DNA from 3 places in the Peribacillus sp. TH27 genome. Region 3 is predicted to be linked to each of the others. Evidence: predicted binding sites of a transcription regulator. Region 3 holds the regulator's gene; each other region holds the start of a gene.
What was found. Region 3 encodes CtsR, which represses protease genes until heat stress. Its sites were predicted from a motif close to ATGGTCAATAAAGGTCAAACA; they were not measured.
Positions count from the first base shown of each region.

Region 1 (7,455 bases), 2.7 Mb from region 3:
TATTTCAAAACAGGAATTTATTTCATATATTTTTATTATTTCCTTTTTATGAAGGGTTGCTATCAAAAATCAGTGTGATATTTTCAATATGATTCCAACGCCCTAGGGTCTCAGGGATATATGTTAATAAACTTGATGTATTCATTTATCAATAATAAGTATTATCACCCGAAAAAAGTTCAGGAATAATTGAGAATCTCGATGTCCATTTTTTATAGTTTAGTTTATCTAAGTTGTTCCAAAAATCATAAACCTGTACTACTTTTACATAAAATTCTACTTCTGTGTAGAATATACCTCTCTTTGTCTTTTAAATAGTCATATTGAAATTCTATACCTTAAAAAGTGATAAAAAAAATGCCTCCATAACAGTTTTACGGTCTTGGAGGCATTTCTAGTACTCTTTATGGTGTTTTGATTATTTTAACCTGATTATCTTCAACAACTGCCATGAAGTTTTTCACTTTAGGCTGATCAAAGATATAGTCAGTAATGCCATCTTCTAGCTGTTCCTGAAGAACACGGCGGAGCGGTCTTGCCCCGAATGATGGATGATAACCTAACTCGATCAGTTTTTGTTTTGCTTCATCTGTTACGACCAATGATATGTCTTGAGAAGTAAGTGTTTTGTCAAGATCCTGAATCATAATATCAACAATTTGCAAAAGGTCTTCCTTCTTCAGTGCTGAGAATTCAATGATGCTGTCAAATCGGTTCAGGAATTCCGGTTTGAAGAAACTGCCTAATGATTGTAAGATAGAAGCTTCATCTACGGCTGTACTTGTACCGAATCCCATTACTTTTTGTTTTTCCCCGACTCCAGCATTAGATGTCATGATAATGACGGTATCTTTAAAGGTAACAGTACGTCCCTGGCTATCAGTTAACCGGCCATCTTCTAGAATTTGTAAGAACATGTGCATCACATCTGGATGTGCTTTTTCAATCTCATCCAATAAGATAATACTGTAGGGCTTACGACGAACTTTTTCAGTTAATTGGCCTGCTTCCTCATGTCCTACGTATCCAGGAGGAGAACCAATTAATTTGGAAACACTATGTTTCTCCATAAATTCACTCATATCAAGGCGAATCATGGCTTCTTTATCACCAAATAATTCCAAAGCAAGGGTTTTCGCTAATTCAGTTTTCCCAACTCCTGTCGGACCAACGAATAGGAAAGAACCAGTGGGACGGTTTTTGGACTTCAAACCGGCACGACTCCTTCGGACGGCCTTCGCAACTTTCCTGACTGCTTCTTCCTGCCCAATTACTTTTTTCATAAGCTCCTCTTGAAGATGAAGCATTCTTTCCTGCTCATCTTCTTGCAGCTTGCCTACAGGGATTCCAGTTTTTTGTTCGATAATCTTTTGGATATCTTCGACAGTGACGTTTGGTTTAACTGAATTTACTCCAGCTTGCAATGATTTTTCCAGTTTTTCTTCTTCATCCCGAAGTACAGCTGCTTTTTCATAGTCTTCTTCATTTAGGGCCTGCTCTTTTTCCTTATAGATATTTGCAAGACGTTCTTTCATAACCTCTTCCTGTCCATCTTCAATGGTCAAGTTTAATTTAGAACCTGCCTCGTCCATTAAGTCGATTGCTTTGTCAGGTAGAAAACGGTCTTGAATGTAGCGGTTTGAAAGTTCAACAGCTGCTCTAAGCGCTTCCTCGCTATATGTGACCCCATGATACGCTTCATAACTGTCTTTTAAACCTTGCAAAATAACCAATGCTTCATCTGTTGTAGGCTCATTAACCTGAACGGGTTGAAAGCGGCGTTCAAGTGCTCCGTCTTTTTCAATTTTCCGATATTCAGACAAAGTGGTCGCTCCCACCAGCTGAAGTTCACCTCGTGCAAGTGCGGGTTTTAAGATATTCCCAGCATCCATCGATCCTTCGGCTGAACCAGCACCGACAATTTGGTGAATTTCATCAATGAATAAAATGACATTCTTTCTTTCCTGCAATTCACTGATTAATTGCTTCATTCGTTCTTCGAATTGTCCCCGGATTCCAGTGTTTGTAACAAGTGAAGCGATATCAAGCATATACACCAGCTTATTACGCAATTTAACAGGAACTGCACCTTCAACAATGGCTAGAGCAAGTCCTTCAGCAATCGCTGTTTTACCTACGCCAGGTTCACCTATTAATACTGGATTATTTTTATTACGTCTATTTAGAACTTCAATCACTCTTTTTATTTCTTCATTCCTGCCGATAACCGGATCAATTAGGCCTGCTTTAGCAGCATCTGTCAGATTCTGCCCGTACTCTTCTAATAATCCTCTTCCGCCGCTTTGTTGAGCAGGTTCCGGTTGAGGGATTTTACTATTATTAAAGGGATTGAATAAATTGTGGGATCCATTAAATTGGAAGTTCCCTAAATCTTTTCCTCCCATAGCTGCACCAAGTTTATTTCTCTCTTCTTTATAACAAGTGGAGCACAGCATAACATCATGCTCCTGACCATTCATATTTAGATGTACTTGAATATTAGCTTGGTTTACATGGCATTTTTCACAAAGCATGTAGTACTCCTCCTTAAAGTTTGTTGTTTTTATGAATCAACTTTGACCTTCTTTGACTTTCTGACTTTATTATACATTGACCTTCTTTGACTTTCAATAATTTTGACTGGAAATTCTTTTGGATTGTTTTCTCAAATTTTTTCTATTGATAACAGCCATATCGATAATCCATAATAGCCCTATTTCTATAGAAATAGGGCTTCATCCAAATTATCTGTATTTCATCTTCAGAAATTGGTTGCAATTTCCTTATAAATATAATGATAAATATATCGGAGAACAAGTATATTAGTTAATAGTGAAAATAAAAAGTTCAAACAACATTATTTTGATTTTGATGTAAAACATCAAGATTTATCATCCATTGAGATTATCTTGAGTTTTTGCATCAGAACCGATTTTCTTATAATTTTTTCGCCATTAATCATACTTTTGTTCTCATACTGTATTTATGATTAAAAACCAATACTCTTCAAATAAGCGAAACTCTGGCTAACATCTCGTAGACTACTATCACAATTTCTAGGATCACGCTCTTGCTCTACAGTAATGTACCCATGATAATTGATTTCTTTCAGTAACCTGTTAATGGATTTATAGTCAATGATGCCTTGTCCGATAGGGCACATAACTCCTTTGCCACATGCATCAAAAAAGCGGATACACTCAGTCATTACTTGTTGATATTTATATAGATTAATATCTTTAAAATGTATATAATCCAGTCTATTTGCACAGTCCCTAAGCCACTGTACGGGGTCCATTTTTGAATAATATAGATGTCCTGTGTCAAGGCAAAGTCCTGCAATTTCATGTGGAATATCCTGCATAAGTTTCTTTATTTCATCTTCAAATTCGATATAGCCACCAGCATGAGGATGGACTACCGATCGTACTCCATATTTTGTCCATGCATGCTCTGCCAATATACGGATATGAGTCATCATATTGTTCCATCCCTCTGGAGATAAGCGTTTTGCATCATCTGGGTGACCAGCTGTGTAATCCCTTTCATCATGTCCCCAATCAATTAGTACAAGATAAGGTGTTGGAAATTGCTGTCCTTCTTCCTGTATCGAAGGAGGAAGTTTGATAATTAGAGAACAAATCTCATCAACTTGGCGCACTAAGTGTTCCAAATTCGATTCTGCTACCAAATTATCAAAAATTGTTCCTGCAATAACTGTGAGATTATTTTTGGAAAGTTCTACTTGTACTCGTTCAATATCCATTGGAATATAACCGTAAGGACCTAACTCTATACCTTTATAACCAGCTTGTGACGCTTCTTGTAATACTCTCTCCCATGATGGAAGGTTTGGGTTTTTTGGATCATCCACTCCCCAGCAACAAGGTGCGCCTGCAATTTTTATACTCAAGTCAAACGCCTCCAATTAAGAATTTTTCCTAATTTTTAATTAAGTAAATAATAAAACATTTATACTCATTTATAGCCAAACCTCAAACTTTGTTATATAGATAAGAAGACCCAGCTAATAAAAGCACAACACATCCGAAAGGAGATGTCTTCTCAAAATGAAGTAGCTTTTATACATAAATTATTTGGTGTTACATAACTATTATGGCTTTATATCTCTACTAAATATTAAACTAGCACTCTCGTTTTTTTCATCGAATCAAATTCTTAGGTGTTTTGTTAATAAATGAAATTCCTAAATAATACATGTATTGTTTCTATATATATTGTATACGCTTACAAAAATCGAGAGTGGTTTACATTTCAATACTGTTATTTAATCACTCTCATCATTATGTCTTTCTGATCATCTTGATTATCATAGGTACGGAAGTAATGTTCCAGCTCCTCAAGTGTGCGCCCTTTGGTTTCCGGTATATATTTCTTCACAAATATGATTCCCCCTATTCCAAGAGCTACAAAGATAAAGAAGGTTGTGGACAAACCAATCGTTCCAAGTAATACTGGGAAAGCCAAACCAATAACTGAGTTCGTGATCCATAGAAAAAACACACTTAAACCCATACCGAGGCCTCTTAACCTTGTTGGAAATATCTCCGCGAGTATTAACCATGTTACTGGCCCAATAAACCCTTGCATGAAAGCGAGAAATACGACTGTCAAAGCAAGTACAACAAATGGAAGTGCTGCTGAATCTTTAAGCGTAAATGAGAATATCGCAATGAACAGAAGTGTCGTTGTAGTTCCGCTCAAACCAATTAGTAACATTGGTCGACGGCCAACCTTGCCGAGGAGCCAGATGCCGAAGAAAACGGCTAAAACTGAAATTGCGCCATTAGCGATGTTCCCGATTAGGGCGACCTCCGTTTGAAAGCCAGCATCTTTGAGGATTTCAGTACCATAGTACATAATCGAATTAATCCCCGTAATTTGTTGCACGACGGCAATACCAATCCCAATAAATAAGATACGGCGGACCCATGGCACAGATAAATCCTTAAAGGTTGCTTTCTTAATATCTGACTCTTCGGCGAAAGCGGCCTCAATTTCGCTGAGTTCCAATTTAGCCTGCTTCTTCTCACGTATCTGTTGAAGAACACGTAAAGCTTCTGCACTTTTCCCTTTTGATACAAGCCAACGAGGGCTCTCCGGTACTTTAAGCATGCCAAAGAATAAGAAAATCGCTGGAAGTGCCGCGATAACCAACATGTATCGCCAGACATGCGAGCTGTCACTCATTGTGTTACCAAGTATGGCGTTGAAGATGAAGGCTAATAATTGGCCAGTAACGATCATCAATTCGTTCTGACTAACCATTCGACCTCTTCTTTCCGCAAATGACATTTCTGCTAAATAGGTTGGAACCGTTACTGACGCACCACCAACAGCAAGCCCTAGAAGGAAACGAAAGGTAACCATAACCGTAATATTTGGAGCAAGAGTACATCCAAGTGCAGCAATAAAGAACAAAACTGCGAGATAAAGAATGGTTTTACGACGACCACCATAATCTGATAGTCGGCCGCCGAATAACGCCCCGATAGCTGCCCCAAAAAGAAGTGAACTCGCAACGAGACCTTGAGTGAATGGGTTGAGATTTAGCTGGTCAGCTTCAGACATATAAGGCAAGGCACCGTTGATGACACCAGTGTCATATCCGAAGAGAAGCCCACCTAATGTGGAGACTACGATAATGGTACGCAAAAACGACTTTTGGTTTACCTGTTTATTCATGTCAATTTCTCCTCAATTCCTTTTAAGAATAGATAAGTAATTTCCCATTTATATATCATTCTTGTCGATATGATAAAAACCCATCACATGATCTTTTAGCTATGGATATGCCACTCTTATCCACATTTCCATCAAATCAGACTGTATCGTAGGTAAGATCAAATCGTTAATAAAATAATATGAGACTGAAAATACTGCCATCTGGATAATTTTTGGCTTTTCAATTGGAATACGGTCCCTTATCTCTAGATTGATAGCATCAATTTATTCTAGTCTTTAAGAGTGATTGCGGAACCGTATTCCGCTTCCTTATAAAGTCTGAAACGTTTTTACGACTTAAAATATTCATAATCTGAACGATCATTAAGTCCATCTAATTATTCAAAATTTACCCAAACTGCTCCCTTATCTGCAGACCGCACACAATTTTCAATCCAGCGAACGCCTTCCAGTCCCGCGTCAATATCCGGATATATAAGATTCTTTATAGTTTCCTCGTCACCCTGGTTTTTAGCATCGATAGCGATAGCAAACTTAAGATAAATATTTGCCCAAGAGTCAGATAATCCTTCTACATGTAATGCTCCTAATCGTTCATCAGCATTACAACTATCATCTAAATACGGCATTGCACGAATCAAAGTTTGGATAGGCTCTCCCTGAATTTCATAGGTTAGTTCACCAGGTTTGCTATCCCACCATTCTAAACTGGCCTTAGAGCCTACAATACGAATTCTATGACCATCCATACATCCTGCGTTGATGGAAGATGTCCACATAGTTCCTACAGCTCCATTTTCATAGTGCATAAGTACATGGGCATTGTCTTCCAGCGGAGCACGACTTCCAACAAAGCTCTGACGGTCGCATAACAATTCTTTAATTTTCATATGCGGCATAATTAACTGGGACATATAATAAGTATGAGTGGAAAGATCTCCTAATACAAAACTAGGTCCTGCAATCTTAGGATCAACACGCCATTTTTGTGCAGCACTTGTTTTTTCTTCCTCAGTTGCACTAAAACCGTGGGTATACTGCAAATCTACCACACGTATCTCACCAATTTTACCTTGTTCAATCATTGCACGCATTTGTAGTAACATCTGATTACCAGAGAAACCATAAGTCACGCCAACAATCTTTCCTTTCTCCTCTGCAAGACTCTTAATCTCTCGAACTTCATCAGAGGTAAAAAACAATGGTTTTTCACAAATAACATGCAATTCAGCCTCAAGGGCTGCCTTACAGATTTCATAATGAGTACCATTAGGAGTTGCAATAGATACAACCTCAATACCGTCCTCCCTCTTAGCCTCCTCCACAAACATAGTTTTATAGTCGTTATAGCAACGATCCTCAGAAACACCAATATTGATACCAAAATCCTTTCCTCTGCCGGGATCTATATCAAATGCACCTGCGACTAACTGAAAGGCTGTATTGTCTCTTAGTGCACCGATACGGTGTTTATATCCAACTTGACTAAGCTGACCACCACCCACCATTGACCAGCGTAGTGCTCTTGAAATTTTCTTCTCTCCATTTATCATTGTACAATTCCTCACTTTCAAATAATTTTCTTAAGTTATGTTGTTTACGGACTTTTACTTTTACTTTTACTTTTACTAGAAAAGAATGCTTAATAATAAGACGATAATTGTCATTCTCTACAAAAGAAAAAATATAATTATTCAGCCATCCCACATTAACTAAAGTTCTAAGTTAGAACAAAGTCATCAATACCAG
Region 1 covers NZ_JAEKEV010000002.1:300,799-308,253, forward strand. The annotation lists gene JFU24_RS02965 (ATP-dependent Clp protease ATP-binding subunit) at 405-2,534, opposite strand; gene JFU24_RS02970 (sugar phosphate isomerase/epimerase family protein) at 2,990-3,913, opposite strand; gene JFU24_RS02975 (sugar porter family MFS transporter) at 4,285-5,706, opposite strand; gene JFU24_RS02980 (Gfo/Idh/MocA family protein) at 6,084-7,259, opposite strand.
Region 1: a site for CtsR is predicted at 2,574-2,594, ahead of JFU24_RS02965 (ATP-dependent Clp protease ATP-binding subunit). Genes of this name have one in related genera too.

Region 2 (7,455 bases), 1.3 Mb from region 3:
AAGGATAATTATATATTTATGCATTGCTTGCCTGCACACAGAGAAGAAGAGGTAACCGCTGAAGTCATCGATGGACCGAATTCCGTCGTTTTCCACCAAGCTGGAAATCGTCTTCATGCTCAAAAGGCGGTTCTTGTGGATTTAATGTCTTAAAAAAAAGCGTCTACTCTATGAGCAGACGCTTTTTTTATACCAATACGATTTATTTCCCATGGACTAATTTCCTTTTTGCCCTGAATTTTTCAGACATGAAAGAAGTGAACCCGGTAATAATAAAATGGAAAGCATGTAAAGGGGTGAAATCTATGGGGCAAAATCGTCAATTTAAACCAGGTCAGAAGGCACCTAATAATGGGGCTTACGTAGAAATCGGTGAAACGGGTAGCACGGTATTAAATCCGAAAAAGGTAAAGCTAGAAGCAGGAGATACTTTTCCTGAAACTTCAAATCATAACAGGATATGGACCTATCAGCGAAAGCCATAATAAAATAAAAAGCAGGAAAAGGGACAATTCACTTCCTTTTCCTGCTTTTTTTATGGGAAATAACCTATCCTATTCTTCAGAATAACCGAAAATATTCGAGATTTCTAAAAAACTCTTTCTTAAATATTGGCTTAAGGGATCTTCATAATGATCCGGTATACTTTCAGTGAAGCCAACAGCAGTAATCGCTCCCAATAATTCTGCATTATAGTTAAAAATCGGAATGGACATGGAAGAAACAGAAGGTACTAAAGGCTCTTTTGCAAAAGCAATTTTGTATTTCTGTATCGCTTGATATTCCTTAGTTCCTACATTATTATCTTTTTCTATCCAGTCTGCCGTTATGGAAGAATCCTGGAATACAGTGAATACTTTGCCGGAAGAAGAAGATGGGGGAAGGCGCGTGCCTAGCTGGGCCCCAATATTTAAGTTTTGATTGGAATTCCATATTTTTGCTGTGATTGGTCCATCGTATGTCCAAACGGAAAATAACACCGTGCAGGAGGTATGATGGCTGATTTCTTGTAAATAAGGAGTAATTCGGCTTGTGACGTCCTCATTCCCAATGGCTGCCATACCATATTGAATCAGTTTGCTCCCGAGGGAATACATACCAGTTGTCTTATCGCGATATAGTAACTCGAGTTGGGTCAAAGTATTTAAATACTTATAAAGGTTACTTTTAGTTATTTCTGTAGATTCTTGAATATCAGAGAATCTTAAAGGGTTTCTTTGTGAAGCGAGTAAATCAATAATGCTCATCCCGATTTGCAAGGATTGAATCGTTGAACCAGATTTTACGATTTCCATATGACAATCTCCCTAATCTGTTTTAATTTAGGTCTAGTATATCAGAGTATGTAAAGTTTAAATGAAAATAAATAAAAAGTATGCTCCATAACGTCCGCATAAACACATCTGTTTACTATACTTCTAGTTTTCGATAAGTCTAGTCATATTTGTATTTGTTAAATTTGCTACTGAAAGCCTCATAATGATGTTGATAATATCATTTTCATAAAAATTTTTGCAATACTTTCTTGACAATTTTCCGAAAATTAAGTTATCATGTATATAAATAGTGAACTAAGTTATCTATAAGTGAAAAATTAAAAATTGATGCGAGGTTTAGTTACCATTTGTCCTCTAGTTTGTGAAAGGACATTCTTTTTATAAACAATGCCTTATTTCAGACAAAGACAGGTGCATCGATAAAACAACTAAAAGACAGCTTTTAAAAAATAATGATAAATAAAGGAGAATGAAAAATGAAATTAGTAACTTTTAGCCGTGAAGGATTTACACGTATTGGCGCAATTTATCCAAATAAAGAGATTGTAGACCTAAACTATGCTTATCAAGCACTTCTTGAAAGTGAAGGGAAACTTCGCAGTGAACAAATCGCTGAAGCTTATGTACCTTCAACTATGGAAGCATTTCTACAGGGTGGGAATGAAAGCCTTTCCATCGCAAGAAAAGCTGCGGATTATGCATTGAATAATCGCGATTCATTCAAACGTACTCTGGTACATGCTGTTGAAAACGTAAAGCTTGAGGCACCTGTCCAAAAGCCAGGGAAAATTATTTGTGTAGGACATAACTACCGTGAACACATTGCAGAAATGGGTCGCGAACTGCCTCCATTCCCGGTCGTGTTTGCCAAATTCGCTAATACAGTAATTGGACCTCAAGATGATATTCCGTTTTTCCCCATTTCAGAACAACTAGATTATGAAGCAGAATTTGCTTTTGTAGTGGGCCAACGGGCACGCAATGTTTCTCAAGATGATGCACTTGATTATGTAGCAGGTTATACAATTGCGAATGATGTCACTTATCGTGATATTCAACGCCGTACACTTGAATGGCTTCAAGGGAAAACAGTCGAAGGCAGTGCACCAATGGGACCTTGGCTAGTTACATCAGATGAGTTATCTGATCCTTCTGGATTAAATGTCCGCTTAACTGTAAATGGTGAAGAACGCCAAAAAACGAATACATCTAACTTCGTATTCGATGTGAAATATTTAGTTGAATTTTTATCGAACTTAATGACTCTTGAACCAGGTGACATCGTCCTAACTGGAACGCCGGGTGGAGTAGGAGTAGCCCGCGATCCACAAGTGTTCTTAAAAGATGGTGACGTTGTCAAAATCGAAATCGACAAAATCGGTTATCTCGAAAACCGTGTGAAACGTGCTGGGGAGGGAAAATAAGAATGGCTTATCAGTCAATCGGTACATCGATCCAATCTTTTCAACAATCAATCGATCACATTCTTGAGACAACAGCTAACCTTTCAGAGAAAACAATCCGTTTCAACCCGACAGAGGAAGAGTGGTCAATCATGCAAATCCTTTCTCATATAGCGGAAGCCATTCCTTACTGGCTAGGTGAAGTGGAAACGGTAGTAGCCACTCCGGGCTCAAAATGGGGACGTGGATTGCAAGATCCAGCTCGACTAGCAGCGGTTACTGATACGGAAAAACTATCAGTTGATGAAGTTTTAAAACAAGTGGATGAACTGAAATATAAAGTTGAGAGCGGCCTCGGGAAATTAGATGAAGAAACACTATCTAAAGAATCACCGCACCGGAACTTTGCCAAATTCGGTAACAAACCTGTTTCTTATATCGTAGATCATTTCATCGATGACCATGTTTCAGGGCACTATGACCAAATTAAGCGAAATCTTTCTAAAATTAAGTGATAAAAAATGAAAAAAGAAAGTAGGGAGTAATGTGGCTGAAAAATCAGATTACATGAACAGTGCAATTGTAAAAGATTTTACAAGGGATATTCAGCAGTACAATCTTGGACCCCTATGGGAAGCTATTCCCGCTCTAATGGATCATGAACCTAAACCACATGCCCATGCTTATTTGTGGAAAGAAGAGCTTCTGACAAAAAAGTTGATGGAAGCAGCTGAAATCTTCACACCTGATCGCGGCGGTGAGCGCAGAGCCATTTATTTTCAAAACCCTGGCCTAACTTATCGCCAGCCTTGGGGCTGGGCTTCAACAACCCAAACGCTTTATGCAGCGGTTCAACTATTGTTGCCAGGTGAAGTAGCTCCTTCTCATCGTCACTCTCAAAGCGCTCTTCGATTTATTACGAATGGTGAAGGTGCCTACACAATTGTTCAAGGAGAAAGAATCTTCATGGAAGAAGGAGATTTCTTAATCACACCTAAAAATCTTTGGCATGGACATGGTCATGTTGGAGATAAACCGATGATTTGGATGGACGCTCTTGATATCCCTACTATCTATTCTATTGGCGGTACTTTCTTTGAACCGTATCCAGACCGTATTGAAACGCCGAAACGTCCGGATAATTTTTCGGAACTTCGTTATCAAGGTGGAATGGTTCGTCCGGTATCCGATCGTTATTCACAAGTAGCTCCGCTTGCAAACTACAAGTGGAAAGGCACGAAAGCAGCGATTGAAGGGTTAATGAACTTTGAACCAGATCCATATGAAGGCTTTGCCGTTGAATATATCAACCCATCTAATGGACAAACGGCTAATCCAACGATGGGAGCTTGGATGCAGAAACTTCCAAAAGGTTTCCATTCTAAAGCACATCGCCATACTCATTCAACAATCTATCAAGTACACGAGGGTTCCGGCTATACGGTTATTAATGGAGTACGGTTTGAATGGTCTAAGGGTGACTACTTTGTAGTTCCAAACTGGGCTTGGCATGAGCACGTTGCAGAAGTAGATTCTTACTTATTCTCGGTAAACGATCTTCCAATAATGGAGCGATTTGATTTAGAACAACAACAGTCACTTGATACAAACAATGGTTTCCAAAAAGTTGAAAGTGAATTTAAGGCTGTTTTAGTATAAGAAAAATCAGGTTGGTACTTCCAGCCTGATTGTCATAAATATTACGATAATGCTGGTCGAATGAAAACGCTTACTGTGTTAGTGGTCTACAACTTTGGACTTATGACAACTTATTTTAGGGGGAATTGAATAATGAACACAGAAAAAAAACCATTCATTGTCATCGGTGGAGGAATAGGCGGGTTGGCAACGGCTCTAGGAATTGCGGAAACAAAACAGTATGTAAAGGTCTTGGAGCAAGCTCCTGAATTTGGTGAAATTGGAGCTGGAATTCAGCTTGCTGCGAATGCAACCAATGTTTTACAACGTTTAGGCGTTATGGATAAAATCAACGAAATTGCAGTTTTTCCAAAAAGATTAGTTTTGATGGATGCTTTTTCGGGCAAAGAGCTTTCCGCTTTAGATTTAGGTGACGTATATAAAGAAAGATATGGAGCACCTTATGTTGTGTTACATCGCTCTGATTTGCATCGAGTGTTAGCTGAAGCATGTGAAAGTAGCCCATATATCGAACTTGTAACGAACCAAACCATTATTGAAACGGTAGAAAATGAAGGTCAAGTTACTGTTACTTCTGCAAATGGAGATCAACATTTAGGAACGGCTGTTATTGGTGCGGATGGTTTATGGTCTAATGCCCGTAAATTATTCGTGGAAGATCAACCGGTATGCTCTCAATATGTTGCCTACAGAGGTGCGCTTCCAATGGAAGAGGTAACGAGTCACGGAGATTTAGATGATGTATATATGTGGATTGGACCGAATCTTCATCTTGTTCAATATCCGGTTAGAAGAGGAGAGCTTTACAATCAGGTAGTTGTTTTCAAAAGTTCTCAATACACCGAAGAAAATGAAAAAACAGATCAATGGGGTACCCCGGAAGAAATGGACCGTGTCTTTGCAGGAACTTGTGAGCTTGTTCAAAATGCGATTTCATTCATTCAGCGTCAACGTCGCTGGCCGATGTACGACCGTTTGCCAATTAATAACTGGACAAAAGGCAGGATCACACTTACGGGAGATGCTGCACATCCAATGCTTCAATACTTGGCACAAGGAGCTTGCCAAGCTTTAGAAGATGCGGCTTATTTGACTGATATGCTTCATAAGAATGGGAATAATGTGGAGCAGGCATTTTTGGAATATCAAGAAGAACGCATTCCACGTACAGCGAACGTTCAAACAAGTGCAAGAATGTGGGGAGAAATTATCCACAATACTACCGATGCGGGGATACTGCTTCGTGATACGATTCTATTAAATCGCACGGATAAGGATTTTAAATTTGTTGATGATTTCCACGGTTACAACAAAGCGTTTGTAAAAGCATAATAACCTGCATTTGCTTCATTCATCCAAAAGTTGTGGTTAGCATATTTTTTAAATCAATACTAGATTTTTGCCTTTCTTCCTTATGAAGAGAGGCTTTTACTGTTTATCCCTTAATAACCTTTGTATTTTTTATAACATTTCTTTACAAGGGAAAAATAAAAAGTATAATGAAACCATAAAGGTCAAAAATGGTCAAACGTTGTAAGAGTTCGTTCATGGAATTGATGAATGGGAGGTTTTAAGATGGATATTAATAAAATGACAGAGAGAACCCAACAGGCGTTTATTGGCGGGCAGGAACTAGCCAAGGATAGGGGAAATCCGGAACTGACGGAGCTTCATTTATTAAAAACCTTAATGGAACAGGACGAGAGTTTATTAATTAGAATTTTATCTGATTCCGATAAAACGGTCAGTCGTTTTGAAATAGAGCTAAATAAGGAACTTAATAAATTGCCGGAAGTGAGCGGCAGTGTTGCTCAGGTATATATGTCAGCTTCCCTACAACAGTTATTGACGGTTGCAGAAAAAGAAATGCAAGTGTGGGAGGACGAATATTTATCCGTCGAACACATCCTGTTGGCGTTGTTAAAGGAAAAAAAACCGAATATAAACAGGCTGTTTTCAACTTGTGGAATAGATTACGATAAAGCAAAACAAGTTATACACGATATAAGGGGGAATCAACGAGTGACTAGTCAAAATCCAGAAAGCACATATGAAGTCCTAAAAAAATATGGCAGAGATCTCGTTGCTGAAGTTAAATCGGGGAAGGTTGATCCTGTCATCGGGCGTGATACGGAAATTCGCAATGTCATCCGGATTCTATCACGAAAGACTAAAAATAATCCAGTATTGATTGGGGAACCTGGGGTAGGTAAAACAGCGATTGTCGAAGGATTGGCGCAAAGGATTGTCAGGAAGGATGTCCCGGAAGGACTAAAAGACAAAACAGTTTTTTCACTTGATATGAGTGCTCTTGTTGCCGGGGCCAAATTCCGTGGTGAATTTGAGGAACGTTTAAAAGCTGTACTGAATGAAATTAAAAAGAGTGATGGTAAAATTCTTTTATTCATTGACGAATTGCATACAATTGTAGGAGCAGGCAGAACGGATGGCGCACTTGATGCAGGGAATATGTTAAAGCCGATGCTTGCGCGTGGTGAGCTGCACTGTATCGGTGCAACAACCCTGGATGAATATCGCCAGTATATTGAAAAGGATCCCGCTCTAGAACGCCGTTTTCAGCAAGTTCTCGTTCCCGAGCCAGATGTGGAAGATACTATTTCAATATTGCGCGGATTAAAGGAACGGTTTGAAATTCACCATGGCGTCAGGATACATGATCGGGCGATTGTTGCTGCCTCTGTCCTTTCCAACCGTTATATAACGGAGCGATTTTTACCAGATAAAGCGATTGACCTAGTGGATGAAGCTTGTGCGATGATCAGAATGGAAATTGATTCAATGCCTTCAGAGCTAGATGAAATTACAAGAAAGGTTATGCAGCTCGAAATTGAAGAAGCCGCCTTGAAGAATGAAGAGGATCCTCAAAGTAAAGCAAGGCTAGGTGTACTCCAAAAAGAACTTTCAGAACTTAAGGATCAAGCGAATAGCATGAAAGCAAAGTGGCAAATGGAGAAATCTGCGCTTCAAAAAGTACAGGACCAACGTGAAGAGCTCGAGAAGCTTCGTCATGAACTGGAACAGGCAGAGAATGACTATGACCTCAACAGGGCTGCTGAACTACGGCACGGAAGGATTCCACAGCTTCAAAAAGAATT
Region 2 covers NZ_JAEKEV010000002.1:1,699,596-1,707,050, reverse strand. The annotation lists gene argF (ornithine carbamoyltransferase) at 1-153, shown strand, start outside; gene JFU24_RS09625 (YjzC family protein) at 306-485, shown strand; gene JFU24_RS09620 (IclR family transcriptional regulator) at 555-1,295, opposite strand; gene JFU24_RS09615 (fumarylacetoacetate hydrolase family protein) at 1,754-2,701, shown strand; gene JFU24_RS09610 (DinB family protein) at 2,704-3,195, shown strand; gene JFU24_RS09605 (cupin domain-containing protein) at 3,227-4,339, shown strand; gene JFU24_RS09600 (FAD-dependent monooxygenase) at 4,472-5,671, shown strand; gene clpB (ATP-dependent chaperone ClpB) at 5,915-7,455, shown strand, end outside.
Region 2: a site for CtsR is predicted at 5,850-5,870, ahead of clpB (ATP-dependent chaperone ClpB). Genes of this name have one in related genera too.

Region 3 (7,455 bases):
TCTGTAACTGACACTGAGGCGCGAAAGCGTGGGGAGCAAACAGGATTAGATACCCTGGTAGTCCACGCCGTAAACGATGAGTGCTAAGTGTTAGAGGGTTTCCGCCCTTTAGTGCTGCAGCTAACGCATTAAGCACTCCGCCTGGGGAGTACGGCCGCAAGGCTGAAACTCAAAGGAATTGACGGGGGCCCGCACAAGCGGTGGAGCATGTGGTTTAATTCGAAGCAACGCGAAGAACCTTACCAGGTCTTGACATCCTCTGACAACCCTAGAGATAGGGCGTTCCCCTTCGGGGGACAGAGTGACAGGTGGTGCATGGTTGTCGTCAGCTCGTGTCGTGAGATGTTGGGTTAAGTCCCGCAACGAGCGCAACCCTTGATCTTAGTTGCCAGCATTCAGTTGGGCACTCTAAGGTGACTGCCGGTGACAAACCGGAGGAAGGTGGGGATGACGTCAAATCATCATGCCCCTTATGACCTGGGCTACACACGTGCTACAATGGATGGTACAAAGGGCTGCAAACCTGCGAAGGTAAGCGAATCCCATAAAGCCATTCTCAGTTCGGATTGTAGGCTGCAACTCGCCTACATGAAGCCGGAATCGCTAGTAATCGCGGATCAGCATGCCGCGGTGAATACGTTCCCGGGCCTTGTACACACCGCCCGTCACACCACGAGAGTTTGTAACACCCGAAGTCGGTGAGGTAACCTTTATGGAGCCAGCCGCCTAAGGTGGGACAGATGATTGGGGTGAAGTCGTAACAAGGTAGCCGTATCGGAAGGTGCGGCTGGATCACCTCCTTTCTAAGGATAAATACGAGAGCGCTTTTGTTTTGTTCAGTTTTGAATGAGTAATTCATTCAGATACGAAAGATCTCATCACGTTGTGATGAAGTTTTTTCTTCTTTGTTCCTTGAAAACTAGATAATAGATAGAAGGCAATTAATTTTTTCAAAGCATCAGTAAGATCTTTTTAACGGTTAAGTTAGAAAGGGCGCACGGTGGATGCCTTGGCACTAGGAGCCGATGAAGGACGGGACTAACACCGATATGCTTCGGGGAGCTGTAAGTAAGCTTTGATCCGGAGATTTCCGAATGGGGAAACCCACTGTTCGTAATGGAACAGTATCTTTACCTGAATACATAGGGTACTGAAGGCAGACCCGGGGAACTGAAACATCTAAGTACCCGGAGGAAGAGAAAGCAAATGCGATTTCCTGAGTAGCGGCGAGCGAAACGGAATTAGCCCAAACCAAGAGGCTTGCCTCTTGGGGTTGTAGGACACTCAACATGGAGTTACAAAGGAACGGGGTAAATGAAGTGATCTGGAAAGGTCCGTCAAAGAAGGTAAAAACCCTGTAGTTGAAACTTCGTTCCCTCCTGAGTGGATCCTGAGTACGGCGGGACACGAGAAATCCCGTCGGAAGCAGGGAGGACCATCTCCCAAGGCTAAATACTACCTAGTGACCGATAGTGAACCAGTACCGTGAGGGAAAGGTGAAAAGCACCCCGGAAGGGGAGTGAAATAGATCCTGAAACCGTGTGCCTACAAGTAGTCAAAGCCCGTTAATGGGTAATGGCGTGCCTTTTGTAGAATGAACCGGCGAGTTACGATTTCATGCGAGGTTAAGTTGATAAGACGGAGCCGCGACTGAAAGCGAGTCTGAATAGGGCGAATGAGTATGAGGTCGTAGACCCGAAACCAGGTGATCTACCCATGTCCAGGGTGAAGTTCAGGTAACACTGAATGGAGGCCCGAACCCACGCACGTTGAAAAGTGCGGGGATGAGGTGTGGGTAGCGGAGAAATTCCAATCGAACCTGGAGATAGCTGGTTCTCTCCGAAATAGCTTTAGGGCTAGCCTCAAGATGAGAGTATTGGAGGTAGAGCACTGATTGGACTAGGGGCCCCCAACGGGTTACCGAATTCAGTCAAACTCCGAATGCCAAATACTTATTCTTGGGAGTCAGACTGCGAGTGATAAGATCCGTAGTCGAAAGGGAAACAGCCCAGACCACCAGCTAAGGTCCCAAAGTATACGTTAAGTGGAAAAGGATGTGGAGTTGCTTAGACAACCAGGATGTTGGCTCAGAAGCAGCCATCATTTAAAGAGTGCGTAATAGCTCACTGGTCGAGTGACTCCGCGCCGAAAATGTACCGGGGCTAAACGTATCACCGAAGCTGTGGATTGACACCGTATGGTGTCGATGGTAGGAGAGCGTTCTAAGGGCGTTGAAGTCAGACCGGAAGGACTGGTGGAGCGCTTAGAAGTGAGAATGCCGGTATGAGTAGCGAAAGAAGGGTGAGAATCCCTTCCACCGAATGCCTAAGGTTTCCTGAGGAAGGCTCGTCCGCTCAGGGTTAGTCGGGACCTAAGCCGAGGCCGAAAGGCGTAGGCGATGGACAACAGGTTGATATTCCTGTACCACCTATACATCGTTTGAACGATGGGGGGACGCAGAAGGATAGGGTAAGCGCGCTGTTGGATATGCGCGTCCAAGCAGTTAGGCCGGAAACGAGGCAAATCCCGTTTCCATTAAGGCGGAGCTGTGATGGCGAGGGAAATATAGTACCGAAGTTCCTGATTCCACGCTGCCAAGAAAAGCCTCTAGTGAGATGTAAGGTGCCCGTACCGCAAACCGACACAGGTAGGCGAGGAGAGAATCCTAAGGTGTGCGAGAGAACTCTCGTTAAGGAACTCGGCAAAATGACCCCGTAACTTCGGGAGAAGGGGTGCTTTTTAGGGTGAATAGCCCGGAAAAGCCGCAGTGAATAGGCCCAGGCGACTGTTTAGCAAAAACACAGGTCTCTGCGAAGCCGCAAGGCGAAGTATAGGGGCTGACACCTGCCCGGTGCTGGAAGGTTAAGGGGAGAGGTTAGCGCAAGCGAAGCTTTGAACCGAAGCCCCAGTAAACGGCGGCCGTAACTATAACGGTCCTAAGGTAGCGAAATTCCTTGTCGGGTAAGTTCCGACCCGCACGAAAGGTGTAACGATCTGGGCACTGTCTCAACGAGAGACTCGGTGAAATTATAGTACCTGTGAAGATGCAGGTTACCCGCGACAGGACGGAAAGACCCCGTGGAGCTTTACTGCAGCCTGATATTGAATTTTGGTACAGCTTGTACAGGATAGGTAGGAGCCTGAGAAGCCGGAGCGCTAGCTTCGGTGGAGGCGTTGGTGGGATACTACCCTGGCTGTATTGAAATTCTAACCCGCGCCCCTTATCGGGGTGGGAGACAGTGTCAGGTGGGCAGTTTGACTGGGGCGGTCGCCTCCTAAAGAGTAACGGAGGCGCCCAAAGGTTCCCTCAGAATGGTTGGAAATCATTCGTAGAGTGTAAAGGCACAAGGGAGCTTGACTGCGAGACCTACAAGTCGAGCAGGGACGAAAGTCGGGCTTAGTGATCCGGTGGTTCCGCATGGAAGGGCCATCGCTCAACGGATAAAAGCTACCCCGGGGATAACAGGCTTATCTCCCCCAAGAGTCCACATCGACGGGGAGGTTTGGCACCTCGATGTCGGCTCATCGCATCCTGGGGCTGTAGTCGGTCCCAAGGGTTGGGCTGTTCGCCCATTAAAGCGGTACGCGAGCTGGGTTCAGAACGTCGTGAGACAGTTCGGTCCCTATCCGTCGCGGGCGCAGGAAATTTGAGAGGAGCTGTCCTTAGTACGAGAGGACCGGGATGGACGCACCGCTGGTGTACCAGTTGTCTTGCCAAAGGCATAGCTGGGTAGCTACGTGCGGACGGGATAAGTGCTGAAAGCATCTAAGCATGAAGCCCCCCTCGAGATGAGATTTCCCATAGCGCAAGCTAGTAAGATCCCTGAAAGATGATCAGGTTGATAGGTCAGAGGTGGAAGCGTGGCGACATGTGGAGCTGACTGATACTAATAGATCGAGGACTTAACCACGCTTTAAAAAATGAAATACCTTCTTATTATCTAGTTTTGAAGGAACAACGTTCCTTTATTGTTTGGTGGCGATAGCGAAGAGGTCACACCCGTTCCCATTCCGAACACGGCAGTTAAGCTCTTCAGCGCCGATGGTAGTTGGGGGTTTCCCCCTGTGAGAGTAGGACGCCGCCAAGCCATTCAAAAAGATCAGCCATCCTTGGCTGGTCTTTTTTCTTTTACAAATAGATAGCGATTTAAAGATCAGCAAAGATGTTGGTCTTCTTTGTATTTGACCAGGTGTTTGGATTCGGCAGGAGAATTAATACACGTAATAGAATATTCTATTATAAAATAGGTTTTGTGTTTAACTGTTTAGGGTATTTAAGTAAGATATTTAAATTTTAGTGTGCATTAGGGTATGTAAGTACATATAATTTGGAGAAAATGGATAATACATTTAAATGAGTGCATTTAAGTTGCAAAATGCATTTTTCCTTGTATAATAATAGTCAAATATAGTCAAAGTCAGATTGGAGGAGGCTGAGTGAGAAACATATCTGATATTATCGAAACTTATTTGAAACAAGTACTAGAAATAAGTCAGAAAGATATCTTAGAAATTAAAAGAAGTGAAATAGCAGATAAATTTCAGTGTGTTCCTTCTCAAATCAATTACGTAATTAATACCAGGTTTACAATCGAAAGAGGTTATGTTGTAGAGAGTAAGCGTGGAGGCGGCGGTTATATACGGATCATGAAAGTGAAATCGCAGGATTACGTGCATCTTATTAACCAATTATTGTCCCTTATTGGTTCTAGGGTAACTCAATCGATGGCTGAAGGTGTTATTTCTCGGCTTATGAGTGAAGAAGTTATAAATGAAAGAGAAGCCAAGATCATGATGAGCGTCATTGATAGATCGGTGATTTATATAGATTTACCCGACCGAGATGAGCTTAGGGCAAGGATTTTAACTGCGATGCTTACAACTTTAAAATATAAATAAAACTGGCAGAGGTGATGAACATGATTTGCCAAGAATGTCATCAAAGACCTGCTACCCTGCACTTCACCAAGATCATTAATGGAAAAAAAACCGAGGTTATGATTTGTGAGAAATGTGCTCAGGAAAAAGGTGAAATGGCTATGGTTGCAGGAGGACATGGTTTTTCAATAAATAATTTATTAGCAGGATTGTTGAATATGGAGTCGAATATTCAACAGACGAAGGCAAATGCATTTCCTAAGACAGAAGAGAAGCGCTGCCCTCATTGTCACCGATCCTATAAAGAGTTTGTCCACCTTGGTAAATTTGGATGTGCTGAATGTTATAAAACTTTCAATGATCAATTAAATCCGATTTTAAAGAGGGTTCATAGCGGCAACATTGCACATATAGGTAAAATTCCAAAAAGGATTGGTGGCACCATTTATCTTCGAAAACAAATTTCAGATTTGAAAGAGGTTTTAAAGGTTCACATCAATCAAGAGGAATTTGAGAAAGCAGCAGAAGTAAGAGATAAGGTTCGTTCCCTTGAAAAAAGGTATGAAGCACAAGAGGGAGGCGACGAATTATGAGTTTAGAAAAGTTTGTAGAAAACGCCTTGAGTTCCTGGATGAGTGCCGAAGGGCCTGAAATTGATATTGTATTAAGTTCTAGAATTCGGTTGGCCAGGAATTTCAAAGATTTCACCTTTCCTACCTCCTTTTCTAACGAAGAAGCTAAAGAAATCATTGAATTAGTAAAAAAAAGAATTGAAGAGGAAGTTACCCCGGAGATTGGCAAACTTGAACTTCTAGAGATTGACCAAATCCAACCACTAGAAAAGCGTGTTCTCGTTGAAAAGCATTTAATCAGTCCTCATTTAGTTGATGAATCAGCAAAAGGTGCTTGTCTTCTCTCAGAAAATGAAGAAATAAGTATCATGATCAATGAAGAGGATCATCTCCGTATTCAGTGTTTAATGTCTGGGCTGCAGCTAAAAGAAACGTTAAAGCTCGCAAATGTTCTTGACGATTGGATTGAAGAATCCATAGACTATGCATATGATGAAGAAAGAGGATACTTAACTAGTTGTCCAACTAATGTGGGAACAGGATTAAGGGCTTCGGTCATGATGCATCTGCCGGGCCTAGTCCTTACACAGCAGATGAATCAAATTATACCGGCTATCAATCAATTAGGGTTGGTAGTTCGAGGGATTTATGGAGAGGGCAGTCAAGCGTTAGGGAATATCTTTCAAATCTCTAATCAAATTACTCTCGGAAAGTCTGAAAGAGACATCGTTGAAGATCTAACGAGTGTAGTTCAACAAATCATTGCCCAGGAAAGGTCAGCAAGGGATGCATTAGTGAAGACCTCTCACATACAATTAGAAGATAGAGTTTACCGTTCTTATGGGATTTTGTCTAATGCTCGAGTCATTGAGACTAAGGAAGCAACTACCTGTATCTCCGATGTTAGGTTAGGTATAGATCTTGGGTATATAAAAAATATTTCTAAAAGCATCTTAAATGAGTTGATGATATTAACTCAGTCAGGATTTTTACAAAAATACGCAGGTGGCCCATTAAGATCCCATGAAAGGGATATCCGTAGAGCAGCACTCATTCGAGAACGCTTAAACTTCACGGAAACTTCCTCCTCATAGAGGTTAATTACCTCTGAGTGAGTACCTATATTCATGTAATAAATGTAGTGCAATGAAGCCTCTGCCGTTACTTAGAGTAGCTTTACTCAAAACGAAAATTCTTAAGGAGGAATTCCCTATGATGTTTGGTCGTTTTACTGAAAGAGCCCAGAAAGTATTAGCATTAGCCCAAGAAGAAGCAATCCGCTTAGGACATAATAATATTGGTACAGAACATATTTTGTTAGGCCTGGTTCGAGAAGGCGATGGTATTGCAGCTAAAGCGTTATATGCTCTTGGTTTAGGAGCGGAAAAAATCCAGAAAGAAGTAGAAAACCTGATTGGCCGTGGACAGGATACTGCCCAAACAATACACTATACCCCAAGAGCTAAAAAAGTCATTGAACTTTCAATGGATGAAGCAAGAAAATTAGGCCATTCATATGTTGGGACAGAGCATGTACTTCTTGGTCTAATCCGAGAAGGTGAAGGTGTTGCAGCCCGAGTACTGAACAACCTTGGAGTAAGCTTAAATAAAGCACGCCAACAGGTATTACAACTGTTAGGCAGTAATGAATCAGGTGGACATCAGGGGTCAGCAGCGTCAAATGCAAGCACACCAACCCTGGATAGTCTTGCCCGAGATTTAACGGCGATTGCTCGTGAAGGCAGCCTGGATCCTGTTATCGGAAGAAGCAAGGAAATACAGAGAGTCATTGAGGTATTAAGTCGTCGTACAAAAAATAACCCAGTATTAATCGGTGAACCTGGGGTTGGTAAAACAGCCATCGCTGAAGGTCTTGCCCAACAGATCATTAATAATGAGGTACCTGAAATCCTGCGCGATAAACGCGTTATGACACTTGATATGGGTACTGTTGTAGCTGGTACGAAATATCGTGGTGAGTTTGAGGACCGTTTAAAGAAAGTAA
Region 3 covers NZ_JAEKEV010000002.1:3,032,342-3,039,796, reverse strand. The annotation lists rRNA gene JFU24_RS15945 (16S ribosomal RNA) at 1-803, shown strand, start outside; rRNA gene JFU24_RS15940 (23S ribosomal RNA) at 978-3,911, shown strand; rRNA gene rrf (5S ribosomal RNA) at 3,973-4,088, shown strand; gene JFU24_RS15930 (CtsR family transcriptional regulator) at 4,438-4,899, shown strand; gene JFU24_RS15925 (UvrB/UvrC motif-containing protein) at 4,920-5,471, shown strand; gene JFU24_RS15920 (protein arginine kinase) at 5,468-6,544, shown strand; gene clpC (ATP-dependent protease ATP-binding subunit ClpC) at 6,663-7,455, shown strand, end outside.